3 regions of the Blautia sp. HA3515 genome follow, and region 2 is predicted to be linked to each of the others. Evidence: riboswitches for the same ligand, from Rfam matches in the RefSeq annotation. Region 2 holds a riboswitch; each other region holds the start of a gene.
The links. Region 2 has a riboswitch for cobalamin ahead of R1Y93_RS07125 (hypothetical protein). Riboswitches for the same ligand answer to the same signal wherever they lie in the genome.
Positions count from the first base shown of each region.

Region 1: linked by a shared signal. The riboswitch ahead of R1Y93_RS00835 (hypothetical protein) and the one ahead of R1Y93_RS07125 (hypothetical protein) in region 2 are both predicted to bind cobalamin.
Region 3: linked by a shared signal. The riboswitch ahead of R1Y93_RS11920 (sirohydrochlorin cobaltochelatase) and the one ahead of R1Y93_RS07125 (hypothetical protein) in region 2 are both predicted to bind cobalamin.

Region 1 is NZ_JAYFUY010000021.1:20,649-25,119, reverse strand. Features, by position in the region: gene R1Y93_RS00865 (hypothetical protein) at 1-174, opposite strand, end outside; gene R1Y93_RS00860 (hypothetical protein) at 149-1,165, opposite strand; gene R1Y93_RS00855 (hypothetical protein) at 1,236-1,790, opposite strand; gene R1Y93_RS00850 (Ig-like domain-containing protein) at 1,922-2,269, opposite strand; gene R1Y93_RS00845 (Ig-like domain-containing protein) at 2,274-2,546, opposite strand; gene R1Y93_RS00840 (hypothetical protein) at 2,507-3,388, opposite strand; gene R1Y93_RS00835 (hypothetical protein) at 3,333-3,680, opposite strand; cobalamin riboswitch at 3,870-4,097, opposite strand; gene R1Y93_RS00830 (VanW family protein) at 4,223-4,471, opposite strand, start outside.
Region 2 is NZ_JAYFUY010000079.1:10,711-15,181, forward strand. Features, by position in the region: gene R1Y93_RS07120 (Ig-like domain-containing protein) at 1-2,732, opposite strand, end outside; gene R1Y93_RS07125 (hypothetical protein) at 2,802-3,227, opposite strand; cobalamin riboswitch at 3,546-3,735, opposite strand; gene R1Y93_RS07130 (DegV family protein) at 3,894-4,471, opposite strand, start outside.
Region 3 is NZ_JAYFUY010000148.1:4,907-9,377, reverse strand. Features, by position in the region: gene R1Y93_RS11925 (YfhO family protein) at 1-2,146, shown strand, start outside; cobalamin riboswitch at 2,176-2,350, shown strand; gene R1Y93_RS11920 (sirohydrochlorin cobaltochelatase) at 2,547-3,815, shown strand; gene R1Y93_RS11915 (hypothetical protein) at 3,867-4,442, shown strand.

The DNA.
Region 1 (4,471 bases), on a different contig from region 2:
GCCGGTGGAAACCATACTGTCAGAAGATGAAGGATTTTCTTTGTCTTTGTCACTTTTGTTATCCGCACCATTCAGATATACAAATATACTGTATTGGATCTCATGAGGCACAGACATTCTGGTGGTCATACCAATGATAGAATTATTTTTATTTAAGGCTACCGGAATCAGCAAATGTGGAACCGCCGCCGCTGTGGTCCGGATAGTACATATTTCCGTTAGCTTTCACATAGCCGTATGCATCACTGCTGAAAGTAATGGTAGCATATGCCTGACCACCTGTAATGGATACCTTGCTGCAGCTGATCTGCACCTTACCGGTTCCGCCGGACCAGGAAAACTTATCCGGTACATAAGAACCGTCCTTCAGCCCTGTAGAACTGTCCACCTTGGATGTACCGCCGCTAAGATCGGATTTGTACTTAGATTCCTTGTCCACATCTTTTCCAGGTGTTTGTACCTTATTATCTTTCTTATTTTTGTCTTTTTTGTCCTTTTTATTTTTATCCTTTTTATCCTTTTTCTTTTTGTCATCCTTCTTTTTGTTAGGATCACTGTTATTATCCTTATTTTCCTGATTTGGATTGGATGGATCCTGCTGAACATCCAAATCTGCGATCTTTTCCAAAGTGCTGGAATTAAAAGTAAGGATACGGTCATACCACAGATTATATTTCTTGGAATGTCCGGCTACTGCTATACCTGTATCCAGGGCAGAAACAGGTACTGAATATGTATATTTGCCTTCTGCATTTGGAGTAAAAGGAATCCAGGTAGAGCGGTCAGCCTGATCTGCTTCTTCTTTTGTGCCCATAAACAGATAATCATAGCCCACACCGCTAAGTGTAAGGATTGCTGTCATCACACCGTCTTTGGATGTAAGCTGACAGTCTACCACACGGAACATAAATGCGCTGGAGGTAACATTGATCTTATAAACTCCGTTTGCAATAGCCGGAGCCGGTGTCTGAGTTGGGGTTGGAGAAGGTATCTGGGTAGGCTCTGGGATAGCGGTTGGTTCCGGTATGGCGGTAGGCTGTGGAATACTGGTTGGAGCCGGCACTACATCCGGAACTGTAATGGTACAGTCTTTGGCTGTATACCATTTGATCTCTCCGCCGTTGTTGCTGTTTCCCGGCACCACAGAAAGAGCCTGATTTTTCATTTCTGCAGGAACATCAAAGGTAAAGCGAAACGTTCCATCTGTATCAGCAGTTCCTGTTATTACCTTTGATTTATCTGCATCTTCTTTTTCCTACATACAGCCTGTCAAACACACTGTCATTACCTTTCACCACCCAGGGGGTGATCTTGTCTTCTGCCGCTGTATAATCAGCAATACTTGGGCTGAACTCCTTATCCTTGAAAATATCTTCCTCTTCCGGATCTTTTCCTCCGGGTCTTTTTCTTCCGGATTCTTTTTCTCTGTATCTTCCTTTTTCAGGATCTTTCTTTTCCGAGTCTTTAGACTCTGTATCTTTCTTTTCAGTATCCTTCTTTTCTGAGTCCTTTTCCTGGGAATCTTTCTTTTGCGGATCTTCTCCTTCAGAGTCTTTAGACTCATTAGCAGCTTCCTTTTTATCGGTTTCTGCATTATTAAGTGCTTCTTTTTCTGGCACAGCTGTAGGGGAAACAGATATCTCCGGTATTTCTGATGGCTGGGGAGCCAGGGAAATGGCAGGGATCTGATCACTGCTCTCCTGATTCTCGCCAAAAGCTGCCACAGCTGGAGTGACGGACATGGCAGCGGTTAAAAAAAGTGCAAGGAATCTTGTTGAATTGCGTTTCATATGAATCTCCTCTGTTAAACAGGAATCTGCCCTGCAAAATATTGTGCCACACAATGCTTCACAGGACAACTGTTCTTCTTTATCTGTATCTACTATTTTTTTGTAACTGTAAAAATACGGAACAGTTACATTTATTTTACTTTTACTGTACAAGTTGCTTTCTGTTTGCCTACAGTAACTGTGATCTTAGCAGTTCCTTTTTTCAGGGCTTTTACTTTTCCCTTGGAATCTACGGTAGCCACTTTCTTGTTGCTGGACTTAAATGCAGCTTTCTGTCCGGTTGTTTTGGGAGTGGTTGTTACTTTTAATTTGGCAGACTTGCCAGCCTTTAAGGTAAGAGTACTCTGTACCTTTACACTGGTGCATGGATCAACAACAGAAACCTTCACGGCTGCCTTCTTGCCGTCTGCTGTTACTGTAATCGTAGCTTTGCCGGCTTTCTTTGCAACGATCATACCGGTCTGGTCTACGGATGCCACATTCTTATTGGAAGATTTCCCATTTCAAGGTTGTGGTTGCGCCTGTTGGATTCACTGTGTAAGATGCATAAGTCTGAGTTCCCTTATTCATGGTAAGGGCTGCCTTTTTCATCTTAAGGGATTTTACTTTTACGGCTTTTTTGGTTACTGTTACAGCAATGGTTTTTTCCTTAGATCCTGCTTTTACAGTGATCTTGGTCTTACCTGCTGCTTTAGCAGTGATCTTACCAGCATCGTTTACTGTAGCAACGGAAGGATTCTGGGAAGTGTATACCACTTTGTGCCTGTGGTATTTGCAGGTGCTGCAATGGCACTGACTGTCCTAGAGGCTCCTGCCTTTAAGGTAAGCTTGGAAACAGAAACCTTTAATGAGGTTGCTGCAACTGCTGCAGGTGTGGGAGCCGGTGTCTCAGTAGGTGTGGGTGTAGCAGTAGGTGCCGGTGCCTCATTCAATGTTACATGAAGAGTATAGGCGATCTCATGTGCCACGCTCATACCTGTAGTCAACGCAAGGATCTTCACATCTTCATTCAGGTCAACCGGGATCCTGTATGTAACGCCGAAAGTATTCACTGTACCGTTAAACAACTGATTGTTTGCTTTTACATAAGCATATTTCTTGCTGCTAAATGTAACATCTGCAAAAGCTTTGCCATTTTCAACAATCACCTGTGGGCAGGTAATGGTCACTTTACCTGTACCGCCTGTAGCTGTAAAGCTCTCCGGTGTATAAGTACCATCCGGAAGTGCTGTGCTGTTATCTACAGGATCTGTAGCAGCAGCAAGAAGCTTGGATGAGTTGAAGGTGATCTGACGCTCAAACCACTTATTACTGCTGGTTGAATGAGAACTTATAGTAATCACCTTATCAAGAGCTGATACTGCAAAAGGACCATACTCATAAAGCCCATTATTATCATGATAAGTGATCATACCGTCATCTCCAGCTGCCTCTGCTTCTGTCTTTGTTCCAAGGAACAGCTTGTCATAGGTCTTTCCTGATAAAGTAATGGTACCTACCATTTTACCGTCTTTATCAGAATATAATGTAGCGCCTACTACTTTAAACATGGGAGAGTTTGTGGTCACTCCCAGGTGCAGCTGCATCAGAAAAATCAAAGGTATAATATCCCTGTGCTGCAACGGTTCCCGGATTCTCTGCATCCTCAGCTATCGGTGCGGCTTCCTCCGGATAAGCGGTAAATGCACCATCTAATACATCAGATGTCACTTCCTCCTGGTCTGTAAACTCAGAAAAATCTGCCTCATCAGACTCATCAAAAGCCTCATCCTCTGTTACATCCTGTACATCCACTTCTGCTGCAAGATCTTCCCCAAGTACAGGAAGCACATCTCTGGTTGTCATTGCAGCGCAAAGAAGCATTGCAAGAATGATTTTTCGTTTTTTCATGATCTTTTATCCTCCTGTTATTTCCAATCAATTTGAATGAAGACATGTACTGCTGTACAAAAAAAGAAGCCTGCTTCCGGCTTGGAAACAGGCATCACAATTACTCATATCATTATATACATAGTCCAAAAACATATGTGCAATAAAACAATACAAGAAATAGCAATGAATCGCTTTCGTCGGAAGCTTCCATCTTCAGCATTCACAGCAGGTTTCCTGGCTCACAGATCAACAGATATCTGCTCCTTCTCAAGAAGAGACGGCTTCCATGAGTCCTATCGGATCCAGGCTTCTTCTCAATGGCCCTGCAGTATCCTCCCTGCTCACAGTGACCGGATCGTTCAGGACTTCCACCTGATTCCCTTTAACAGCCGGAATTGTTGCCTCCTGGCTGACACTGTAAACGGTCTTTATTCATTTCCTGTATTATAGCAAAAGCATTTTTTGAAATCAATACGATTTCCTTTAAATTTGTGAAAAATCAAACAAAATCACATATTCTTACGATGGCCTGTTTACAGCTCTGTGGTCATAACGCAAGATCAGCTGATGTAATGGCTGCTGCAGATTTCCTCCGTTTCCAGCAGATTTCCATCCTGGTCATATACATGACGATAAGTTTTGTAGCTTTGTGCATCCAGCTGCTGGGTAGTTACCTTTACTGTATTGGAATTTGTTTTTGTACCATAGATCTTCACATTAACGGAACCATCTGCATAAGTGGCAGAGATCCGGATAGGATACTCAGTATTATTGCAAAACTGAAAGTCAGGATCTCCCCAGGATACAGC
Region 2 (4,471 bases):
TTAAACATTTTGTTGTTATTGATCACCTTTACAAGGTATGTACCATCTTCCAGAGTTACCGGTGCTTTTTCTTTTACCTGGATCTGGGCATACGGAAGCACAATGCTTTCCACATTTTCATTTGCTACAGTTTTTACCACATAAGTACCAGGTGTGCCGATCTTAAAACTTATTTTACCCTGTGCATCTGTTTTTGCTTTGCCTGTTACTTCTTCGCCTGTTTCAGCATTTGCAAGTGTGATATCATACCCTTCCGCAGGTGTAAATTCATTCTTACCTACTGTTCTGCTGATATCTTTATCCATGTAATAGGAATCACCGGTGAGAGTAAGAGTAAATTCCTCATTCTGGTTTACCGTGATCTCCTGCTGTTCAAACTGCAGGTATGCCGGATTATCCACTTTTGTTGCTGAAAAAACGGAAAGCACATCTCCTTCTTTCAGCCTGCACATTCTTGGATCACTTGCCACATATTTTCCATTTACACGGAATCCAACAAAGTTTTTAAAACTCTTCTGTCCCAGAAGGAAGCCTGTACCGGCACCTCTGCTTCCGCACATCAGATATTGGGTTGGATTTGCAATATATTCCTCTCCAAACAGTTCCTTATGCAGATCGACCAGTGCATCGATCACGGTTGCACGTTTTTCCATATCACTTGACTTGTTGTAATTATCTTTTCTTTTAGAATCGGTAGGCGTCACCTTAGAAGCATCATCTGCTGTTACGTTCATAGCCATTTTTACAGGTGCTTCCCCTGGATTCTTATTTACAAAAACTGTAATATTTATGCTCTCTGCATTTTCATTCTGGCTAAGGCCTGATACAACCGACTGAAGAACATCCTTTGCATTTTTATAATCATCGTCTGCTGCATCTTCCTTTGTATATACTTCTTCTGCCGCTTTAATAGCTGTATCCAGTGTTTCTTTGCTTCCTGCTGCCCACTGTCCGGCACCATCCCCTTCTGTCATTTCATCAGAAAGCTCCTTTGAAATTGCAATGGCATCCTCAAGAAGGGCTTTTTCAGTTTCCTTGCTTAACACACCTTCCAGTTCAACCGGACCTTCTGTTCCGGATGCAGTCCAGTTTGCGGTCGCACTCTGATAGTTGTCAGCAGCAAATGTATAAGTATATGCCACAGTTTCCACCATGGGGTAGGTACCATCCTCTGATGGCTCCACAGTAAATGTCTCTCCGTTTTTCTTATAGGTAACAGACAGAACCTTTGGATTTACAACTGCCAGATGTCCGGATTTTGCCCGGATCTTAATAGAAGCCTGGTAGTTTTTCAGTGCTGTAAGGGTTACAACAACCTCCTGATCCTCCAAAGGTTTGATGAATTTTGATCTTACTACCTGATAGCCTTCTGCAGTTACTCCATAAAAATAAGTGCAATTATCCCATAAGGTATAGCTTCCATCCTCTGCTGGAGTTTCACCTGTTACTGTAAGCACTGCATCCGGAACTTCCTTGCCTTCTGCATCTATGATCTTAAAGGTAACCTTATGCTTGCTGTCTGCCTCTGCAGTCAGGGAAAGATCAACTGTTTCATCAAAGGCAGCGGTAAAAGAAGTCTGCTTTGCAACAGCATTCCCCTTTGTGCCTGCTGCAATATAGCCTTCGCTTTGTGCCTGAACAGTATATTTCTGTCCGGATTTCAGCTGATAGATGCCTTCTGTACCTGTCACTTCTTCCTTTGTGGTATTGTCTGTGACTGTGATCTGAGCTTCCGGAATCACTTCGTCAGTCTTACTGTTTACTGCACGGAAAATCACCTGACAGGTATCCGGCTTTGCTGCAAGCACAAGCTTGTAGGTGTACTCAGCAAGGGCCTGTGCACTACCATCATTAATAGCTGCATCCTCCACTGAAGGATCATACAGCTTCAGCGTAGCTGTTACCTGCTGCTCCTGGGTTCTCTTTGAGGTATCCAGAGAATACGTCTGGGATTTTGCCGGCTGCTGTTTAACGGTAGACTTAAAAATGCTCCAGTCTGAGAAGAACCATCCGCTTTTATACTCTTTTACATTTGGTCTTTTCAGGCTAATGTCAGAAACAGCTCTCTTCCTGCTGTTATAATATGCAACATTATAAGTGCTTCCATCTTTTGTAACACCATCTGTGGCGGAGATCACGTCATCCACATAATTCCTGTAAAGGAATTTTGCAGCCTCAGCAGCCTGGTCCGGTGCCTGAACTTCATCGCTTACCTTGGTTACTGAAGAAGAAAGGATCTTCACATAATGGTCTGTCCAGGTTTTATCTGTTTTTCGGGCTGCCACCTGGAACAAGGTATCCAGCTTATCTACAGCCAACGGCCAGAAAATATGCTTTGCACCATCCTCCGACGGTCTGTAAGCGATCAGCTTATCATCCTTTTCATTGACTGCATCCAGTGCATCCCCCACATACAGTCTGTCATAATCCCCATTTTTCAGTGTGACAACTGCATCGATCTCTCCATCCTTTACAAGCAGGGTGCAGGCTTCTGCCGGAAATCCGCTATCTGCCTTTACAGCTGCCTGGTAGGTACCATCCTCCAGTCTGTCCGGAGCTGGCGTTACCATAGGCACATTCAGCTTAATATGAATGGTATAAGTAATATCATGAGCAGCTGTCATTGCAATTGTTGTTGCCTGTGATCTCCATATCCTGGTTGAGAACTGCAGGAACCTGAAAAACAGATCCTGTATATTCTGTACCTGAAACCGGATAATACTCTTCTCCATCTACAACCAGCTTATTATAGCTGCTGCTGGAAAAAACCACTGTTGCAGTTACTTTTCCTCTTGTAATGGTCACCTTCGGGCAGGTAATCGTAACTTTTCCTGAACCTCCTTGGAAAGAAAGGATTCCGGAGAATAAGTTCCGTCCTGATATTTTTCTTCAGAACTGTCAGCCAGCAGAAGGTCATCCTGTACGTATTCCTCTGCATCTCCATCGGCCAGTTCCAAAACCTCATCCCCTGTATCAGGGTCAGATGCTTCTTCGCCACTGGTAAATACATCATCCACATCTTCTACATCCGCGACTGCTCCAAAATCCTCCGCATCCTGCACATCGGATGCTTCAGTGGCAGGTTCCTCCTCGGCCACATCCTGAGCAGCATCCTGTACCTCTGCAACTGCTGAAAATTCCTCTGCTGCAAAGGCAGGAGATACAGATGTTACGGTCATTGCCCCTGTTAGCAAAAGTGCTAAAAAAGCATTTGACTTTTTCCTCATTGCTACTTCCTCCTTTGATAAAATTAGGTACTCGCCACCTGTAAAGGCAGGAGTCCGCTTACATCGGATATACACGTTTCTGTGCTTTGCGTGGAATTTTAGTGAAATAGGAACATTACAAAGTAATCTCCTCTTACACACAAAAAAAGCCTGCTTTCATTTGAAAACAGACTTCCTTCAATCCTTAATCTTTCTCTGTGGTATTTAAGCTGCAATAAGGATTTATTGCAACACAAAAATACTTGTGCCAGGGCGCATAAAAATCCCCTGCCACCTTTTGATCTGATTATTTGAGTGAAAGTGCTTTCATCGGAAGCTTTTCATCGGATATTTCCAGCAGGTTTCCTGGCTTGCAGTTCATCGCTTTGCCCCCTTCTCAGACTGTCGTCCAATGGATTTACTGGCATTGCTCCCTGCTTACAGTGACCGGATCGCTCAGGATTTCCACCTGATTCTCTTTTACCCTTCACAGCTAATCTGCGTAGGCACTGAAAACATATATATTCATCTCATATGATAGCAATTTCTAACCAAAAATCAAGTCATAAAACCAAATTTTATACATAAATTTACGATGATTACAGTGTCAAAAGGGTCTGATCCCACCTGTACTTGCAGCAAGGTCTGGGAAATTGACCTTGGGACACGCCCCGATATTTGCACTTTTTAACTAATGGATGGATCCTGTACAATGCTGAATCCCATACCGTATACTCCCGGGCCGGTGTGGCTGCCTACACTGAAGGACAAATGATCGTAATAAACCTGTACCTCAGGGAACATCTCCTGGAGCATGGCCTGCCATTCCCCGGACTCTTCCGGACTCAGACCTGCCCCTGCTGCCCCAACTCTTACATATTTAGGATCTATCCCTGGAAAACGTTTTTCCAGATCCTCTTTCAGTGCTTTCAGCATAATGGTTTTTGCCTTCTTCATGCCTCGTGTTTTGGCAAAGGCATCCAGCTTCTCGCCCTGGATCGTAAGTACCGGCTTGATATGAAACACAGTACCAAGAGCAGCGGCTGCAGGCGTGATCCTGCCTCCCTTTTTCAGATATTTCAGATCATCAACTGCAAGAAAAATGCTGGAATCATAGGCTCTTTTTTCCAGATCCTCACGGATCTCTCTGGCTGATCTGCCCTCATTTGCCATATGCAGTGCTTCCATGACAGAAATACGCAAAGTAACAGAAATACGATGGTTATCTGCTACCTGTACCTTTCCCTGGAAATCCTCTGCAAGTG
Region 3 (4,471 bases), on a different contig from region 2:
CATGCTGTTTTTCCTGGTATGGATACAGATCGGTAGGATCCTGGCAGCAGGCTGGATTTTTTACTGGTTTCTGTCAGAATTTTCCTTTAGCAGGCAGAGCAAATTTGTATTTGGCTTTGCCTATGGACTTAGCGGCTATCTTCTTGTTTGGGGACAGCATTACCAGTTTGGAATGGTAACGGTGTATTTTCCGCTATTACTTTTATTCTGCGAGAAATTTTTAAGAAAAGAGAAAAAATGGAAGCTGTTTCCGGTAATGGTATTTTTTTGCGGGATCTACAGTGTGTATTTCACATATATGTGCCTGGCGGGAACAGGCCTGTATCTTCTGTTCCGGGTGATCTCCCTGAATGGGCTTACCATCCGGCAGAGGATAGGAAAATTTGCGGGCGGCTGTCTGCTTATGCTGTTGGGACTTGGGATGAGCTTTGCAGTTTTTCTTCCTATGGCATCCATTCTTTTAAATGTAACATCCAGGGTGGAGCAGAAGAGGACCCTGGCAGATCTTTTAAAAAGGTGTTTTACCCTGAATAAGCAGGAATATTATGAAACTCTGCTGCTTCGTCCTTTTTCCACGAATTTCCAGAATCTTCAGGAACTGGGCGACAAGAAATATTATGGCTTCTGGAATTATTATGAGGATCCGGTGCTGTTTGTTTCTGTTCTGGCAGTTTTCCTGGTGGTGCAGTTTCTGCTTTTGTTCTGGAAAAGCAATGGGACAAAGCGTACCAGAAGGACAGCTTACGGTGCAGCTTTGTTTATGCTGCTTCTGATGATCTTTCCTGTAGGCGGTTATGCCTTTAATGCTTTTGCTACGGTTACATACAGATATACTTTCCTGCTGCTCCCTATGATTCTTCTGGCAGCAGCCTGGACCTGGGATTATCTGAAAAAGGGCGGCAAAGCCAGCATAATAGGTGTGGTCCTGGTTTGCATCTTTATGTATAAAGCCTGCAGGATGGGCTATGAGGATAGTCTTTTTGCTGAATACAGACAGAACGCAGTGATCACGGCTGTAACCGGAACGGTGATGGCGGTTGTACTTTTACTGGTGAACCGGCTGAAAGTAAAAGGGGAACAGGTGCTTTTTAGTATTCTGGCACTGGCCATGGCCGTGAATGTGATCTGTGAAGGAACTGTTGGCTATGAGGACAGAATGTCCCTGAAAAAAGAGGATACACCGGCAGAAACAGTGGTGCAGGTAACGGATGATTATCTTGAGAAGATCGTTGAGGATCCGTCCGAGCAGCAGGCCAGAGATTTTATTGATAAGCCTCAGGCATATTTCCGGGAGCTTTACAGTCAGGATATCCAGGATATTCTGGAATTTTTAAGGGAAACAGACAAAAGCTTTTACCGGGTGGAAAAGGACTTTTCGTCTGCAACGATTTCAATGGATTCCCTGGCCCAGGGGTACAGAGGGGTCAGTACCTATAATTCTGTTATGAACAGCAATGTAAAGGATTTTGTAAACACCTGTTTCCCCAGCTTTTATTATGCAGACCGGAACCGGTATACCTTTTGGGATAATGCCATGAACAACTGGTTTGCAGCCTTTACAGGGGTAAGATACCTGATTTCCAAGAACAGCAGCCTGGACAGCAGCAAATATACGCTGATCCGTCAGTTTGGCAGTATGTATCTGTATCAAAATGTACGGGAAAGCGATGTGGCAAGGTTTTATGATGAAACGGTATCAGAAAGCAGCCTGCGGGCAGTTGATAAAAAGATCCGGAAAAAGTTTTTAAGTAATGCCATTGTGCTGGAGGATGGGGAAGACAGGGAAAGTGCGGCAGGTCTTGGAAAGTCCCAGGCAAAGAAGGAATCAAAGGTTGTGCTGGATGCTCCCCGGAAGGATACACTGGTAACAGGCAGTATCCAGGCGGCTTCAGATGGATATGTACTTTTTATGATTCCTTATGAGGATGGATGGAGCCTTAAGATCGATGGCGAAGACACGGAGCTGCAGAAAGGGGACTTAGGCTTCCTTGCATGTAAAGTAAAAGAAGGAAATCATGCCCTTACACTTACTTATCATGCACCATTGCTGAAAGAAGGGATCCTGCTAAGTCTGGCATTCTGGATCATCTATCTTATGTTTACGGTATATACATTCTTTGTTCATAGAAAAGACATAATTATATGATAACTATTAGATATCCGAATTGAATATGTATAAAGTTGTAGCGTACAGGTAGCATCATTTCATGATGCATAAAAGGGAATCCGGTGTGAATCCGGAACGATGCCGTCACTGTGTAAGGGAGCTGCTTCAGAGCCCACTGGATAACCGGGAAGGGGAAGCAGTGTAGAACGAAGTCAGGAGAACTGCCTTTGCGTGGAATTGTGGATCTGCGGAACACAGAACCAGTATTCTCATAACATTATATGATCATATAGTTTACCGTCTGGGTACTTCTGCAAAGAGGGAGAAGCATCTGGCAAAAGGAACGAATGTGTTGATGAGAAGCATTGCGGTCGCAGAAATGTGACCGCTGTTTTTATGCATAGTTCGTCCGGAAATACGAAAAAAAGAGGAAAAAATAATGAAGCGCAAAACAATTATGGCACTGATCCTGTCTGTATCCATGGCAGCAAGCATGACATGCGCAGCAACAGCAGCATTTGCAGAGACAGAGGACGCAGCAGAGACAACAGACGACACAGAAGCAGCAGACGACGCAGAAGCAGCAGATGACACAGAAGCAGCAGACGATGCTTCTTCTGAGGACGCAGACCAGGAGGCAGCAGATAAAGTGGCAGCTCTTATTGATGCGATCTACGTACAGGAGAGAACAGACGATACAGATGCACAGTGCACAGAAGCAAAAGAAGCATGGGATGCACTGACAGATGCACAGAAGGAACTGGTAGAGGGAGAAGAGGCAAGCCCTGAGTATTTCGGAAGAGATACAGGAGATGCTTCCAAGGATGATCCTAGAAACCAGGATGAGATCGGTGAGAATGAGCTTCTGGTTGTAAGCTTTGGTACTTCTTTCAATGATAGCCGTGCACAGGATATCAAAGGTATTGAGGATGCACTTCAGGAAGCATATCCGGATTGGTCTGTAAGAAGAGCATTTACAGCTCAGATCATTATTAATCATGTGCAGGCAAGAGATGATGAGCATATTGATAATATGCAGCAGGCACTTGACCGTGCAGTTGCAAACGGGGTTAAGAATCTGGTTGTACAGCCTACACATCTGATGCATGGTGCAGAGTATGATGAGATGACAGCTGCTATTGAGGAATATAAAGACAAATTTGAGTCTGTAGCTATTGCAGAGCCAATGCTGGGTGAGGTTGGAGAAGACGCTACAGTGATCAATGAGGACAAAGAAGCTGTAGCGAAAGCTATCACAGATGAGGCTGTAAAGACTGCAGGCTATGACAGCATGGAAGCTGCAGCAGAAGATGGTACAGCATTCGTATTCATGGGTCATGGAACATCCCATACAGCAAATGTTACTTATGACCAGATGCAGACACAGATGGAGAACCTTGGATTTACAAACGCATTCATCGGTACTGTAGAGGGTGAGCCGGAAGACACAGCCTGCGATGCTGTAATCGCTAAAGTAAAAGACGCTGGATTCAAGAAAGTTGTTCTTCGTCCGCTGATGGTTGTTGCAGGTGATCATGCAAACAACGATATGGCAGGAGATGACGATGATTCCTGGAAGAGCATGTTTGAGGCATCCGGAGAATTTGACAGCGTAGACTGCCAGATCGAAGGACTTGGAAGAGTCGATGCAGTAGAGCAGCTGTATGTAGAGCATACAAAAGCAGCTATCGACAGCTTAGCAAAATAAACGGACATGTGGCCAATTCGGCCACATCACCATAAAGGAGATAAGAAAGTTATGAAGCGTTCATTAGCCATTTTAGTATCAGCATTAAGTATTTCTGCTATGACAGTTCCTATGACACTGCCGGTATGGGCAGAGGCAGCAGACACCAAAGAAGAAGCATCCGATACACAGGATCTGGAGGATGGAGTTTACATTGTTGACTTTAATACAGACAGCAGCATGTTCCACACAAACGAGGCATGCGAGGGCAAAGGCCAGCTTACTGTAGAAGACGGCAAAATGACCCTTCATATCTCTCTTGTATCCAAGAACATAGTGAATCTTTTCCCAGGGCTTGCTGAGGATGCACAGAAGGATGACGCAGAGCTGCTCCAGCCTACCACAGATACAGTTACCTATAAGGATGGTTTATCAGATGAAGTGTATGGCTTTGATGTTCCTGTAGAGGCTCTTGATCAGGATTTTGATCTTGCCATTATCGGAACTAAGGGCAAATGGTATGATCATACGGTAAGCGTAAGCAATCCGGAGGAGATGAATGATGACAACAAGCTTCCTGTAGAAGTTGCTGAAGATGAGGCAGAAGATACCGAGAATGCAGCAGAAGATACAGAGGATGCAGAATAATCATTAAGCAGATATATCCACCATAAATG